DNA from 3 places in the Bradyrhizobium betae genome. Region 3 is predicted to be linked to each of the others. Evidence: predicted binding sites of a transcription regulator. Region 3 holds the regulator's gene; each other region holds the start of a gene.
What was found. Region 3 encodes PhoB, which activates phosphate uptake and scavenging genes when phosphate is short. Its sites were predicted from a motif close to TGTCATNNANCTGTCAT; they were not measured.
Positions count from the first base shown of each region.

Region 1: the regulator PhoB is predicted to act here: its motif matches at 1,294-1,310, upstream of ugpB (sn-glycerol-3-phosphate ABC transporter substrate-binding protein UgpB).
Region 2: the regulator PhoB is predicted to act here: its motif matches at 1,876-1,892, upstream of F8237_RS16270 (DUF2794 domain-containing protein).

Region 1 is NZ_CP044543.1:3,130,837-3,135,984, reverse strand. It holds gene ugpB (sn-glycerol-3-phosphate ABC transporter substrate-binding protein UgpB) at 1-1,229, opposite strand, end outside; gene F8237_RS14940 (CaiB/BaiF CoA transferase family protein) at 1,458-2,660, opposite strand; gene F8237_RS14935 (organic hydroperoxide resistance protein) at 2,839-3,264, opposite strand; gene F8237_RS14930 (MarR family winged helix-turn-helix transcriptional regulator) at 3,410-3,868, shown strand; gene F8237_RS14925 (GIY-YIG nuclease family protein) at 3,875-4,117, opposite strand; tRNA gene F8237_RS14920 (tRNA-Ala) at 4,257-4,332, opposite strand; gene F8237_RS14915 (TIGR02300 family protein) at 4,428-4,832, opposite strand; gene aroA (3-phosphoshikimate 1-carboxyvinyltransferase) at 4,993-5,148, shown strand, end outside.
Region 2 is NZ_CP044543.1:3,395,056-3,400,203, reverse strand. It holds gene F8237_RS16280 (Bax inhibitor-1/YccA family protein) at 1-547, shown strand, start outside; gene F8237_RS16275 (GNAT family N-acetyltransferase) at 801-1,331, shown strand; gene F8237_RS16270 (DUF2794 domain-containing protein) at 1,447-1,812, opposite strand; gene F8237_RS16265 (DUF1223 domain-containing protein) at 2,379-3,155, opposite strand; gene acnA (aconitate hydratase AcnA) at 3,373-5,148, opposite strand, start outside.
Region 3 is NZ_CP044543.1:2,686,970-2,692,117, reverse strand. It holds gene pstA (phosphate ABC transporter permease PstA) at 1-568, shown strand, start outside; gene pstB (phosphate ABC transporter ATP-binding protein PstB) at 565-1,386, shown strand; gene phoU (phosphate signaling complex protein PhoU) at 1,398-2,114, shown strand; gene phoB (phosphate regulon transcriptional regulator PhoB) at 2,137-2,844, shown strand; gene F8237_RS12935 (GcrA family cell cycle regulator) at 3,090-3,602, opposite strand; gene F8237_RS12930 (aspartate aminotransferase family protein) at 4,055-5,148, shown strand, end outside.

The sequences.
Region 1 (5,148 bases), 440 kb from region 3:
CCGGCCAGAGCCTGCTCGATTTCCTCCGACCAGACGTCGCGCAGCTGGACCATGTTGCCGAGCCGCAGACCGCGCGAGTTTTCGGTCGGCTCCTTGTTGGTCAGCTCGAGCAGCGGGGTCTCGAGATAGGGCTGATCCTTGTAGAAGCCCTCGGCCTTGGCTTTCTCATAGGCCGCCTTGGTGATCGGCAGATAGCCCGAGGCCTTGTGGATGTAGACTTGGCGATCGGTGTCGGAGAGGAAGGTCAGGAACTTCGCGACGCCCTTGTATTCGTCGGCCGACTTGCCGCCCATCACCCAGAGCGAAGCGCCGCCGATGATCGAGTTCTGCGGCGCGCCCTTGACGTCCGGATAATACGGCATCGGCACTGCGTTGAAGGCGAACTTGGCCTGCGCCTTGACGTTGCCGAAGAATGCCGAGGAAGTCAGGTAGATCGGGCATTCGCCGGACGTGAAGCGGCCTTCGCCGGTGTTGGTGCGGCCGGCGTAGTCGTAGGTCTTGTCCTTTTGCAGCTCGACCAGCTTTTCGAGATGCTTGACCTGGAGCGGGCCGTTGAATTCGAGCACGGTGTCGAAGCCGTCGAGGCCGTTGGCCTTGCTGGCGAGCGGCACGTTGTGCCAGGCGGAGAGCTGCTCGAGATTGACCCACGTGATCCAGGAGCCGGAGAAGCCGCAGGTGGGATGGCCGTTGTCGTGAAGCTTCTTGGCGGCCGCGAAGGTTTCCGGCCAGGTCTTCGGGATCTCGACGTTGGCCTTCTTCAGCTCGTCGAGGTTGACCCACATGACGGTCGAGGACGAGTTGAAGGGGAACGACAGCATCTCGCCCTTCGAGGTCGAGTAATAGCCGGTGATCGCGGAGAGATAGTTCTTCGGATCGAACTTCTCGCCGGCCTCGGCCATCAGCTTGTAGACGGGCTTCACGGCACCGGTCGCGGCCATCATGGTCGCGGTGCCGACTTCGAACACCTGCATGATGTGCGGGGCGTTGCCGGCGCGGAACGCGGCGATGCCGGCGTTCATCGTGTCGGGGTAGTTGCCCTTGTAGGTCGGAATGACCTTGTAATCGGTCTGCGACGCGTTGAAGTCGGTGGCGAGCTTGACGATGACGTCGTTGTTGGCGCCGGTCATCGCGTGCCACCACTGGATCTCGGTCACAGCCAGCGCCGGCGAAGCCGTCATGCCAACCATGACTGCAAATGCGGCAGCCGCCCCAAAGTGTCGAAGAGCCATCAAGTAAACCTCCCTTGGCCGTTCTCTTGGCCGTCAAAAAGATCGCTTGCGCTAGCAGCGCCATATGACGTTCACATGACTGTGTAAGCGGGAGAAACGAAAGCGGCAAGCGCTGCTAAAGGGGAGCCGTCAAATAGGCGAAGGCGACGCAGGCAGCCTCCTCCGTTCGCAGTGCACATGTATGCCCGCGCCGCAGTGCGGCATCATTGCGTGAGGAGGTGAGGGCCCCTAGCCCTTGCGCTCGGGGCCGCAGACCGTGCCTTTCTCGACCATGGCGTCGATCTCGGTCTTGGAATACCCGAACTCGCCCAGCACCTCCTGAGCGTGCTGGCTGAATTTCGGCGGCAGGCGGCGCAGGCTCGGCTTGCTGCGATCGAGCCGGATCGGCGAGGCCACGCCCTTGTACCAATCCTTCTCGATAATATCGCCGCGCGCGATCGTGTGCGGGTTCGTCAACGCCTGGTCGATCTTCTGCACCGGACCCGCGGGCAGGCCCGCGGCGAGCAGGCGATTGCACAGCGGCTCGGCCTCGTGCTGGCTGAACACGGCGGCAAGCTCGGCGCGCAGCGCCTCGCGATTGGCGATGCGGTCCTTGTTGCGGGCAAAGCGCGGATCGGTGCCGAGCTCGGGCTTGCCGATCTCCTTGGCGAGCTTGCGGAAGGTGCCGTCATTGCCGACGCCGATGAAGATGTTGTCGGTCTTGGTCGGGAAGATCGCGTAGGGAACGAGATTGGGATGCTCGTTGCCGGTGAGGCCGGGCGGCTTGCCGTGCATGAAATAATTCGCGGTGTGCGGATGCATGATGGCAAGGCCGGTCTCGTACAGCGTGGTCTCGAGGAACTGGCCTTTGCCAGAGCGCTGCCGTTCCGACAGCGCCATCAAGATGCCGATCGCCGCGTAGAGTCCCGTGCCGATGTCGACCAGCGGCACGCCGATCCGCATCGGCCCGCTCTCGGGCGAGCCGGTTGCCGCGATCATGCCGGTCATGGCCTGGATGATGGCGTCATAACCGGGATTGCCGCCGCGCGGACCGTCGGCGCCGAAGCCGCAGATCCGGCAATGCACGAGGCGCGGGAATTTCTCGCGCAACACCTCGTTGCCGATGCCCCATTTCTCCAGCGTGCCCGGCTTGAAATTCTCGATCAGGACGTCGGCCGTCTCCAGCATCTTGAGCAGCACGACGCGGCCGCCTTCGGAGGCGAGGTCGAGGCCGATCGAGCGCTTGTTGCGGTTGATGCCGATGAAATAGGCCGCGTCGTCCTCGTGGAACGGAGGACCCCAGTCGCGCACCTCGTCGCCGGCGGGTGGCTCGACCTTGATCACATCGGCGCCATGGTCGGCGAGGATCTGGGTGCAGTAGGGACCGCCAAGCACGCGCGTGAGATCGATCACGCGCAGTCCGCTCATTGCGCCCAAAACGGCTTCAGTCATGCCTTCGCTTCCCCTGTGTCGGCGTTTGATCACAGGCCTAGCGAGGTTTTTTTGTGCCAGCAATGGCTTGGTTGCGGTGGGGCATATGCAGCGCCGCCGTGCAGTCCCGCGGCGTGGCAAAATGAAACGGAAGCGGCCGGCCCAAGGGGGATCTCGGGCCAGCCAATCCGTCGTTGGATCAGACGACCGTCAGGCGAACGTCGACATTGCCGCGCGTGGCATTGGAGTAGGGGCACACCTGGTGGGCCTTCTCGACCAGCGCCTCTGCATCAGTGCGGGCGAGGCCCGGCAGCGAGACGGCAAGATCGATGTCGAGACCGAAGCCGCCTTCCGAGCGCGGGCCGATGCCGACGGTCGAGGTGACGGAGGCGTCGGCCGGCACCTTCGGGCCGCCCTGGGACGCCACGAACTTCATCGCGCCGATGAAGCAGGCAGCGTAGCCGGCCGCAAACAGCTGCTCGGGATTGTTGCCGGCGCCGCCGCCACCGCCGAGCTCCTTCGGCGTGGTCAGCTTGACGTCGAGCGCGCCGTCGAGGGTCGCAGCATGGCCGTCGCGGCCACCGGTGGCTTTTGCGCTGGTCTTGTAGAGGACGTTCACTGACATTTTCGTCTCCTCGGGTTGGGGTGCAATTCATATCGCAGGCAATTAGATTGTGCGCAATTGAAATTGCCGTACCTCACATTTAATTGTTCGCAATTGAATGTGCCGCCGCCCGGCCCCAGAATGGGGAGACCTCGTGAGATTCTCTATGCCCCGGAAATCATCGACCCTGGATCCGCAACGTCTCGACAACCAAATCTGCTTTGCGGTCTATTCCGCCGCGCACGCCTTCAACCGCGTCTACAAGCCGTTGCTGGACCGGCTCGGCCTGACCTATCCCCAATATCTCGTGATGCTGGTTCTGTGGGAGCGCGACGACGTGCCGGTGAAGGACATCGGCGAGAAGCTGTTCCTCGATTCGGGCACGCTGACCCCGCTCCTGAAGCGGCTCGAGGCCGCCCACCTGGTCAAGCGCACCCGCTCCAGCGAGGACGAGCGTCAGGTGCTGATCGCACTGACGCCGCAGGGCTACGCCCTGAAGGACAAGGCGCGCGCCGTGCCGCAATCGATCCTGGCCGCGTCGGACTGTTCGGTCTCGGAACTGGTGGCGATGAAGGACGAGATCGTCGCGTTGCGGGACAGGCTGAATGCGGTGATCGGGGAGTAGGGAGAATCAGCAGAGCCGCTTTTTTGAGAAGGCGCGGCCTGAGTGTGACTTGAGATATTTCTCGAATGCCAAGGCCTTAAGCTTGTCGGGGAAAGCGCAGTACCAGACCAGCTTCCACGGCTTGAACTTGGCAGTATGAGCGGATTTACCGGCATTATGCTCCGGAAGCCGCCGCTTCAGATCCTCGGTGGCGCCAATGTATTCTTGGTCGGGGAACTCGATGCTGCGGATGATGTAGACGTACCACATCGTTGGCTCGCACGGCGGAAGCTTAGGGATAGGGGGCGCGTCTACCAGTCCGTCTTCGCCCTTCGGGCTTCGCCGGACACCACGCTTCGCCCTTCGGGCTGTGCGCGGCTGCGCCACGCGTAGCCCGAAGGGCGAAGCGTGGTGGAGCCAGGCGGGATCGAACCGCCGACCTCTTGCATGCCATGCAAGCGCTCTCCCAGCTGAGCTATGGCCCCGTAGTCCTTAAACGGAACGATCCTGGTGGATCACTCCCGACCGGCGAGCCTGGTGACTCGCGCGGTGCACCCTTTTTCACAGATCAGGGCTGATCTCAAGTCTCTTCATCGCCTCCGACGTCACCAATGATGTCGGTGACGTCCTCATCGCCCTCTTCGTCGTCGGCGATGAAGGTCGAATCATCGTCGTCATCGTCCTCGATGGTCTCGTCGACCTCGATATCGTCCTCGGATTCGGGCACGACGGCTTTGACCTTGCCGGTGTTTTCCTCGGCGTCGGCCTCCTCGAGCGAGACCTCCTCGACCTCTGCCGGCTCCGGCGCGGTGTCAGCGGCCGGCGCATGGCGGGGTTCGGCCCGGCTCGCACGAGCCGGCGCAATCGGCGCAATCGGCACCACTTCGCCGGTATAGGGCGAGATCACCGGAGTCTTGTTGAGGTCATAGAACTTCTTGCCCGTGGTCGGGCAAATACGTTTGGTTCCGAGTTCGGACTTGGCCACGGCAGAGGAATCCTGGGAATGTCGGAAAAGCGGTGTTTCACTTGGCTAGTTGGCGGCCCGCTGTCAATAGCGCATTACGGGAGAAAGACATGCCGGTGACGGCGAGGACACCTTGTGGTACCTGCCCACGAGCTCCAAAGAGCCATCCAAGGACACAATCTTGACCCATTCCGACAAGCCGACGCCGCTCAAGTCGCGGGCCAGCGGTCCCCTGACCGGAAAAGTACGGGTGCCCGGGGACAAGTCGATTTCCCACCGCGCCCTCATCCTGGGCGCGCTCGCGGTCGGCGAGACCAGGATTTCGGGCCTGCTGGAG
Region 2 (5,148 bases), 710 kb from region 3:
CGTCAGCCCCCTGAAGTGGCTGTTCATGCTCGCGCCGCTCGCCATGGTGTTCGTGATCTCCGCGGGCATCAACCGTCTCGCCCCCTCGACCGCCCAGATCCTGTTCTGGGTGTTCTCGGCGCTGATGGGCATCTCGCTGTCGTCGATCTTCCTGGTGTTCACCCACACCTCGATCGTGCGGGTGTTCTTCATCACCGCGGCGACCTTCGGCGCGCTCAGCCTGTACGGCTACACCACCAAGCGTGACATGACCGCCATGGGCTCGTTCCTGTTCATGGGCCTGATCGGTATCATCATCGCGAGCCTGGTGAACCTGTTCCTGGCAAGCTCGATGCTCCAGTTCATCGTGTCGGTGGCCGGCGTGCTGGTGTTCGCGGGCCTCACCGCCTGGGATACCCAGCGGCTGAAGAACGACTACATCTACGGCTATGCCTCGGCCGGCGGTGACATCGCAGAGCGTGCGGCCATCACCGGCGCGCTGTCGCTGTACCTGAACTTCATCAACCTGTTCACGCTGCTGCTGCAGCTGCTCGGCCAGCGCGACTAGGCGCCAGCCTGAGAGAACGGACACGAACCCCGGCCGAGAGGCCGGGGTTTTTGTTTGTGGCACGATGACAGCCATACCCTCGCTGTCATCGCCCGCGAAGGCGGGCGATCCAGTACCCCGCGGCGGTCGTGACGTGAACCAACTGCCGCCGCGACGTACTGGATGCCCCGCCTGCGCGGGGCATGACTGCGGAGAGGGTGGAAGCGCCATTGCCCCTCTTCCAGCCGCCGCGGGAAGGCTCTAATCTTTCCTCATGTCCGCACCCGAAATCAGGCCCACCCTTGAGGCCGACCTCCCCGCCATCACCGCCATCTATCAGCAGGCTGTCCGTGAGGGCACCGCGACGTTCGAGCTGGAGCCGCCTGACCTCGCCGAGATGACGCGGCGCTATCGCGCGCTGATCGACGGCGGCTATCCCTATTTCGTCGCCATCCTCGACGGCCGCCTCGCCGGCTACGCCTATGCCGGCGCCTACCGGCCGCGGCCGGCCTATCGCTTCACGGTCGAGAACTCGATCTATCTCGACCCCGGCTTCCACCGCCGCGGCATCGGCGGGCTCCTGCTGGAGCGGCTGATCACCGAATGCGAGGCGCGCGGCTTCCGCCAGATGATCGCGGTGATCGGCGATTCCACCAATGCCGGCTCGATCGGCGTGCACACCAAAGGCGGCTTCAAGATGATCGGCACGCATCCCAATGTCGGGCTGAAATTCGGCCGCTGGCTGGACACCGTGATGATGCAGCGCGACCTCGGCGAAGGCGCAAGCACGGTGCCGGGGAAGTAATCGAGTGTCGTAGGGTGGGTTAGCGAAGCGTAACCCACCTCCTGTATTTCCACGTCAACAGAAGTGGTGGGTTACGCCTTCGGCTAACCCACCCTACGGCATCGGAATGATGCCGCTACACCACCGCCAATTTCCGATCGATCACCAGCAGCACGCGATCGAGCTCGTGGCCACGGCGCAGGATCAGGCCCGTCGCCGAGATCACGCTGTACATGCCTTGCTTGCGCGCGAGCCGCGGATCCTTCTCGATACGATAGATCGGCACTTCCGAAGCACGGCGGTAGACCGAGAACACGGCGCGATCCCTGAGGAAGTCGATGGCGTAGTCGCGCCACTCGCCGTCGGCGACCATGCGGCCGTAGAGATTGAGAATACGGTGCAGCTCGAGCCGGTTGAACGTCACCCGGGTCGGCGTGTTCGCAGCGGCGGGGCGCGCCGCCGCGCGCTGCTCGCTCGGATCGGCATCCTCCGACAGACTCATGGAACGCCTCCTGTCGCATCAGCATGATCGCCTCCGCGAAGACCGTCCCCGGAACCGCGGATCATGACAGTTGCATGATCGCGCCAACTGTTCCCGGCCGCAAGAGGCTCCTCACTCAACTCATTGAATCGTGTGCGAATCAAAGCACACGCAGGAGTGGAACTCCGTCGCGACGAACCGTCACGGGATCGTTAGCAGGAATCATAGTATCGCCGCTTTTCCGCCAAGCGCCCGCCGCCCTGCATTGCGAAAAGACTTGTGTGCGTTGACCCGGTCCTTTCGGTTCCGGATTCCTCAGCCCCCAGCCCCCCGGGGTCGAGCAGGATCGGGTCTGTACGCACGACAAGGAGGGCCAACGCAAGTTGGTCCTTTTTTGTTTGTGTCGGGATGTTTCTGGCTCCCGCCATTCCGGGGCGCGCGTAGCGCGAGCTATGGTGCGCAATTGCGCACCTGAGAATCCATTTCTCAGCTCGGATAGTGGATCGATGGATTCCGGGTTCGCGCTTCGCGCGCCCCGGAATGACGAAAGACAAATTGTCTTGGGACGATCTTGAGCGCGCTACGCTTCAGTGCAGCGACGTGTACGCCGCGCCGAGCATCGGGCCCGGCTTCTCGCGGCTGCCGTCCTGGACGTAGACCACCGCGCCGTCGACGCCGTCGCGCGTGAGGTTCTCGATCGGCACGGTCCAGCTTTCCGAACGGCCAGTCCAGTCGCCGACCTTGAGCAGGTTGCGCACGACGTTGTGGTAGGTGACCTGCTGTCCGCGATTCTCGCCGCGGCTGATCGCGATCGGCACCGACCTGGCGATCGAGCAGATCCAGACTTCGCCATGCGAGACCGCCGGCTCATTGCTCGCGGCCACCGAGACGTTGATCTGCTTGCCCGAGAGCGACATCGTCACCGGCACGCTCATCACGCCCGTGCCCTTGTCGGCCTTGCCGATCGCATTCTCGATGCCGGCGCGGTCGCTGCCGATGACATGCGTGGAGCCGTTGACCACGACCTGCGGCGTGTAGACCTCGCGGTCGCCGCGCATGCGCGAATAGGCGCGCTGCCGCGCCGAGAAGCGCGAATCCGCCAGCGTGTCCTTCCAGCCGAGATAGTCCCAATAGTCGATCGGCATGCTCAGCGCGATGACGGAGGGATCGTTGGCGAGGTCGCCGATGATCTTGTCGGCCGGCGGACAGGACGAACAGCCCTGCGAGGTAAACAATTCGACAACGGCACGAGGATCGGCGTGCGCGGGACGAATGACGGCGACGATAGCGCAGATGCCGAGTGCTCCCGACCAGAGTGCACCGGACCAGCGCGAAACCAGATTAGAGACCATCATTGCAGTCATGTCGAACGTCACACCTCGCACGCGTGGGGGAATATCCTATCGCCTGATGGTCACCGTAGTCTTACGGGCATCGCACATCCAACCGTCCGGGGCGAGGTATTCCACCGGGCGGAGCCATCGACAGCGCGCCGTAACGCACGAAGGCGGCCTTGTGATAGGCCGCCCTCGTTTAACCTTCTACTCACGTCGCAGTGAGCCACCGTTCACAAATTCGCGCTTAGGCCGCGAGCTTGCGCAGCACGTAGTGCAGAATGCCGCCGTTGCGGTAGTAATCGAGCTCGTCCAGCGTATCGATGCGGCAGAGCAGCGAAACGCGCTGCAACGAACCGTCGCCGGAGACGATCTCCGCGGTCAGCTTCTGACGGGGCTTCAGATCGCCGACGAGGCCGCGCAGCGTGACCTTCTCGTCGCCCTTCAGGCCGAGCGACGACCATGAGGTGCCCTCCTCGAAGGTCAGCGGCAGCACGCCCATGCCGACCAGGTTGGAGCGATGAATGCGCTCGAAGCTCTGGCAGATCACGGCGCGTACGCCGAGCAGACGCGTGCCCTTCGCCGCCCAGTCGCGCGAGGAGCCGTTGCCGTATTCGGCACCGGCGAACACCACCAGCGGCACCTGCTCCTGCTGGTACTTCATCGCGGCGTCGTAGATCGACATCTGCTCGCCGTCGGGCCAGTGCTTGGTGAGACCGCCTTCCGGAATGTTGCCGTCGGCGCCCTTGAGCATGAAGTTCTTGATGCGGATGTTGGCGAAGGTGCCGCGCATCATGACTTCATGGTTGCCGCGCCGCGTGCCGTACTGGTTGAAGTCGGCCGGGCGCACCTGGTGCTCGCTGAGATATTTGCCCGCGGGCGAGGTGAGCTTGATCGAACCGGCCGGCGAGATGTGGTCGGTGGTGATCTTGTCGCCGAACATGGCGAGGATGCGGGCCTCGACGATGTCGGTAACCGGCTCCGGCTCCTTCTTCATGCCTTCGAAATAGGGCGGGTTCTGCACATAGGTCGAAGACATGTTCCAGCGATAGGTCTCGCTCTCGACCGTCTTGATCTTGCGCCAGTTGGTGTCGCCCTTGAACACGTCGGCATACTTCTTCTTGAAGATCGACGCGGTCACGAACTTCTTCATGAAGGCGTTGATCTCCTTCGTCGTCGGCCAGATGTCCTTGAGGTACACCGGCTTGCCGTCCTTGCCTTCGCCGAGCGGCTCGACGGCGAGGTTCTTGGTGACGCTGCCCGCGAGTGCGTGCGCGACGACCAGCGGCGGCGAGGCGAGATAATTCGCCTGCACGTCCGGCGAGACGCGGCCTTCGAAGTTGCGGTTACCGGAGAGCACGGCGGCCGCGACGATGCCGTTGTCGTTGATCGACTTCGAGATCTCCTCCGGCAGCGGACCGGAATTGCCGATGCAGGTGGTGCAGCCGAAGCCGACCAGGTTGAAGCCGACCTTGTCGAGATCGGCCTGGAGACCGGAATCGGCGAGATAGGCCGCGACCACCTGGCTGCCCGGGGCGAGCGAGGTCTTGACCCACGGCTTTGCCTTGAGGCCCTTCGCGACGGCATTGCGCGCGAGCAGGCCGGCGCCGATCAAGACGCTCGGATTCGAGGTGTTGGTGCAGGAGGTGATCGCGGCGATCACGACGTCGCCGTGACCGATCTCGAATTTCTTGCCTTCGACGGCAAAGCGCTTCGTCGGCTCGTCGGCCTTCTTGTACTCGGTGCCGAGCGCGAGCGAGAAGCCTTCGGCGACCGACGGCAGCGCGATGCGGCCCTCGGGACGCTTCGGACCCGCCATCGAGGGAACGACGTCGCCGAGGTCGAGCGTCAGCGTCTCGGTGAACACCGGATCGGCCGACTTGGCGGTGCGGAACAGGCCCTGCGCCTTCGCATAGGCCTGCACCAGCGCGACCCGCGCCGGAGCGCGGCCGGAGGTCTTGAGATAATCGATCGCGGCGGCGTCGACCGGGAAGAAGCCGCAGGTCGCGCCATATTCGGGCGC
Region 3 (5,148 bases):
CGCCGAATACGGCCGCAACGATCGCCTGACCTCGGTGATCCGCTTCATCAACGACATCCTGCTCTCGGCGCCCTCGATCATCATCGGCCTGTTCATCTACGGCGCGGTGGTGGTGCCGATGCGCGGCTTCTCGGCGATCGCGGGCGCGCTCGCGCTGGCGGTCATCGTCATCCCGGTGGTGCTGCGCACGACCGAGGACATGCTGCTGCTGGTGCCGAACGCGCTGCGCGAGGCGGCCTCCGCGCTCGGTCTGCCGCGCTCGCTGGTGATCAAACGCATCGCTTATCGTGCTGCCCGCTCCGGCCTCATCACCGGCGTGCTGCTCGCGACCGCCCGCGTCGCCGGCGAGACCGCGCCGCTGCTGTTCACCGCGCTGTCGAACCAGTTCTTCAGCCTCAGCCTGAACAAGACGATGGCGAACCTGCCGGTCACGATCAACAACTTCGTGCAGAGCCCCTACGCCTATTGGAAGCAGCTCGCCTGGAGCGGCGCGCTGCTCATCACCCTGACCGTTCTTGCCCTGAATATTGGCGCGCGCATCCTTGGCGCCGAGAGGACCGCAAAATGAGTGAGCTTTCCGTATCGATGAGCGCGGCCGGTGGCTTGCCCCAGGCGTCGGTGCTGCCCGAGGCCCCCGCCAAGGTGACGGTGCGCAACCTGAACTTCTATTACGGGGAGCACCACGCGCTGAAGAACATCAACCTGGCGCTCGGCACCAACCGCGTCACGGCGTTCATCGGCCCGTCGGGCTGCGGCAAGTCGACCCTGCTGCGCATCTTCAACCGGATGTACGACCTCTATCCGGGCCAGCGCGCCAGCGGCCAGCTCATGCTCGACCAGACCAATATCCTCGACCCCAGGCTCGATCTCAACCTGCTGCGCGCTCGCGTCGGCATGGTGTTCCAGAAGCCGACGCCGTTCCCGATGACGATCTACGAGAACATCGCCTTCGGCATCCGTCTCTACGAGAAGATCTCGAAGTCCGAGATGGACGACCGCGTCGAGAAGGCGCTGCGCGGCGGCGCGCTTTGGAACGAGGTCAAGGACAAGCTCAACGCGTCGGGCCTGTCGCTCTCCGGCGGCCAGCAGCAGCGTCTGTGCATCGCCCGCACCGTCGCGGTGCGGCCCGAAGTGATCCTGTTCGACGAGCCGTGCTCGGCGCTCGATCCGATCTCGACCGCCAAGGTCGAGGAGCTGATCCAGGAGCTGTCCGAGAACTACACGATCGCGATCGTCACCCACAACATGCAGCAGGCGGCGCGCGTCTCCGACAAGACCGCCTTCATGTATCTCGGCGAATTGATCGAGTTCGACGACACCAGCAAGATCTTCACGTCGCCGACCGATCGGCGCACCCAGGATTACATCACCGGCCGGTTCGGCTGAGGAGACGGGACATGGGTACTGAACATACCGCAAAGGCCTTCGACACCGACCTGCAGGAACTCACCCGGCTGGTCGCGGAAATGGGCGGCATCGCCGAGCGCATGATCGTCGATTCCGTCGACGCGCTGATCCGCCGCGACGTCGCGCTTGGTCAGCGCGTCGTCACCATCGACGCCGAGCTCGACGCACTGCAGAAGAAGATCGAGGAGCGCGCCGTGCTCACAATCGCGCGCCGCCAGCCGATGGCGGTCGATTTGCGCGAGATCGTCGGCGCGATGCGCGTCGCGACCGATCTCGAGCGCATCGGCGACCTCGCCAAGAACATGGGCAAGCGCGTCGCGGCGCTGGAGACGGATTTCCATCCGCTCAAGCTGTTCCGCGGTCTCGAGCACATGACCGACCTCGTGCAGCAGCAGGTCAAGTCGGTGCTGGACGCCTATGCCGCGCACGATCTGCCGGCGGCGATGGCGGTGTGGAAGGGCGACGAGGAAGTCGATGCCATCTGCACCTCGCTGTTCCGCGAGCTCCTGACCTACATGATGGAGGATCCGCGCAACATCTCGTTCTGCATCCATCTGATGTTCTGCGCCAAGAACATCGAGCGCATCGGCGATCACGCCACCAACATCGCCGAGACCGTGTTCTACATGATCGAAGGTCAGGCGATCACCGACAAGCGGCCGAAGGGCGACATGACGACCTTCGCCACGACAATCCCGAATACCTGACGACTTGAGGAGCGACGACCCGATGGGCGCACGCATTATGGTGGTTGAAGACGAGGAAGCTCTCACCGAGCTGCTTCGCTACAACCTCGAAGGCGACGGCTATGACGTCGAGACGGTGATGCGCGGCGACGACGCCGACACCCGTCTCAAGGAGCACATCCCCGACCTGATCGTGCTCGACTGGATGCTGCCGGGGCTGTCCGGCATCGAATTGTGCCGGCGGCTTCGCACCAGGCCGGAGACCAAGCAGCTGCCGATCATCATGCTCACCGCGCGCGGCGAGGAGAGCGAGCGGGTGCGGGGACTTGCGACCGGCGCGGACGACTACATCGTCAAGCCGTTCTCGGTGCCGGAGCTGCTGGCGCGCGTGAAGGGCCTGCTGCGCCGCGCCAGTCCGGAGCGGCTCGCCACCGTGCTGGCCTACGGCGACATCGAGCTTGATCGCGACAAGCGCCGCGTGGCGCGCTCGGGCCGTCCGATCGACCTCGGCCCGACCGAATATCGCCTGCTGGAGTTCTTCCTGGAGCATCCCGGCCGCGTGTTCTCGCGCGAGCAGCTGCTCGACAGCGTCTGGGGCCGCGACATCTACATCGATGAACGCACCGTCGACGTGCATATCGGCCGCCTGCGCAAGCTGCTCAATCTCGGCCGCGAGCAGGACCCGATCCGCACCGTCCGCGGCGCCGGCTATGCGCTCGACGATCGGTTTGCGAAGGCGGAGCAGACGTAAGGTGATTTAAAGGCTGTTGCTTGGTAGCTGCGGCAGCAATCTCCGCTGTCATCCCGGGGCGCGCGTAGCGCGAGCCCGGGATCCATAACCACAGGATGTGGTTTGGCGAAGACTCGGAGTAACCATCGCTCGCAACAACTGCGCCCTGTGGTTATGGATCCCCACGTCCGCGGGGATGACACCGAGTATCTGGAGCCGTCATCGTGTGACGGCACCCGTCTTGGCAATCAGAGAATTCCGCTAACTCAGCGCGGACCTGGCTTGGCCGGCGCGCGCCGGCGATCCGCTGCCGGCTGATACGCAACCCGCGAGTGCTGGGCGCAATAGGGCAGGCCGGAGAGCGCCTTGCCGCCGCAGAAGAAGAAGTCCGGGCTCGAGGGATCGCCGACCGGCCAGTGGCAGGTCGCCTCGTTGAGCTCCAGCAGCGACAGCCGCTGGCTCATCGGCACCACGTTGTCGTAGGTAACAGGTTCGGCCTCGACCTCGACCTCGAAGGCCTGAGCCAGCGCGGTGTTGCCGCGTGCGATGGGCCGGCTCACCCGCATCATGTGCTGGGCGGGACGCGCCTTGCGCGGCCGCGGCGCAGCGGATGAAGGGCTCTTGGCGCGGCCGGACAGGCCGAGCCTGTGCACCTTGCCGATCACGGCGTTGCGGGTGACATTACCGAGCTCTGCCGCGATCTGGCTGGCCGACAACCCGGCCTCCCAGAGCTTCTTCAGTTGCTCGACGCGATCATCCGACCAGGTCAAAACCGTCATTGCACCCTTTCCTTCGCCGCGCGCCTGCCATCCTGGGGCTGCACAGCGAATGCCTAAGCCTCGAAAAACCCGTGCCGTCAGAATCCCTTAAGGCTCGCCGGGCATCGAGAGCCGCCCGAACGTTTACGCCGGTACATGAGGACTTAGAGATCAGAACTGCCGCACGAGATGTCGTATCTGACAAGCCAAACGCTACAATATGGCGTGACTCACGCGCAAGAGTCCGCCGACTCGCTTCCACATGTTCCGTCGCGAAAACACGCAAGATCGCCACCGCAAGACTACGGATTCATCGTTTCGCGAGGCTTTCCAGGCGGCATTGACACCCGTTTCACGGGGCATAAGATAGTCCCGCGTGCCGCCCTTAAAAGGCGGCATGTTTCGTTTTCCGGGCCGGTGAATGGTGCGTTGCGTAATGCACGCTCATCGTCCGCAACATTCAAGTGACCGTCATGACTAACAGCGCAGCGCCGCATTTGCTCCCCGTTTTCGCCAGGTCCGACCTCGGTTTCGAGCGCGGCGAAGGCTGCTGGCTGATCGCGACCAATGGCGAGCGCTATCTCGATTTCACCTCGGGCGTGGCGGTGAATGCGCTCGGCCATGCCCATCCCGCGCTGGTCAAGGCGTTGCAGGAGCAGGCGACGAAACTCTGGCACATGTCGAACCTGTTCCAGAGCCCGGACGGCGAGAAGCTCGCCGCGCGTCTGTGCAGCGAGAGTTTCGCGGACTTCGTGTTCTTCTGCAATTCCGGCGCCGAGGCGCTGGAGGGTGTGATCAAGCTGGTCCGCCATCATCACTTCTCCAAGGGGCATCCGGAGCGCTATCGCATCATCACCTTCGAAGGCGCCTTCCACGGCCGCACGCTGGCGACGCTGGCGGCGACCGGATCGGCAAAATATCTCGAAGGCTTCGGCCCGCCGATGGACGGTTTCGACCAGGTCCCGCACGGCGACATCGAAGCCGTCAAGAAGGCGATCGGTCCGCAGACCGCCGGTATCCTGATCGAGCCGATCCAGGGCGAGGGCGGCGTGCGTTCGGCGACGCCCGCGTTCCTGAGGGCGTTGCGCCAGGTCTGCGACGACAAGGGGCTGCTGCTGGCGTTCGACGAGGTGCAGACCGGCATGGGCCGCACCGGCGATCTGTTCGCGCATCGCCGCACCGGCGTCACACCCGACGTGATGTCGCTGGCCAAGGCGCTCGGCGGCGGCTTCCCGATCGGCGCGGTGCTGGCGACCGCGGACGCGGCGTCCGGCATGGGCCCCGGCTCGCACGGCTCGACCTTCGGCGGCAACCCGCTGGCGATCGCGGCTGCGAACGCCGTGCTCGACGTCATGCTCAAGCCCGGCTTCTTCGACCACGTGCAGAAGATGTCGCTGCTGCTCAAGCAGAAGCTCGCCTCCGTGATCGACCGCCATCCCGACGTGGTCAGCGAAGTGCGCGGCGAGGGCCTGCTGATCGGCATCAAGGCCGTGGTGCCATCCGGCGATCTCGTCGCGGCGTTGCGGAACGAAAAACTGCTCACGGTCGGCGCCGGCGACAATGTCGT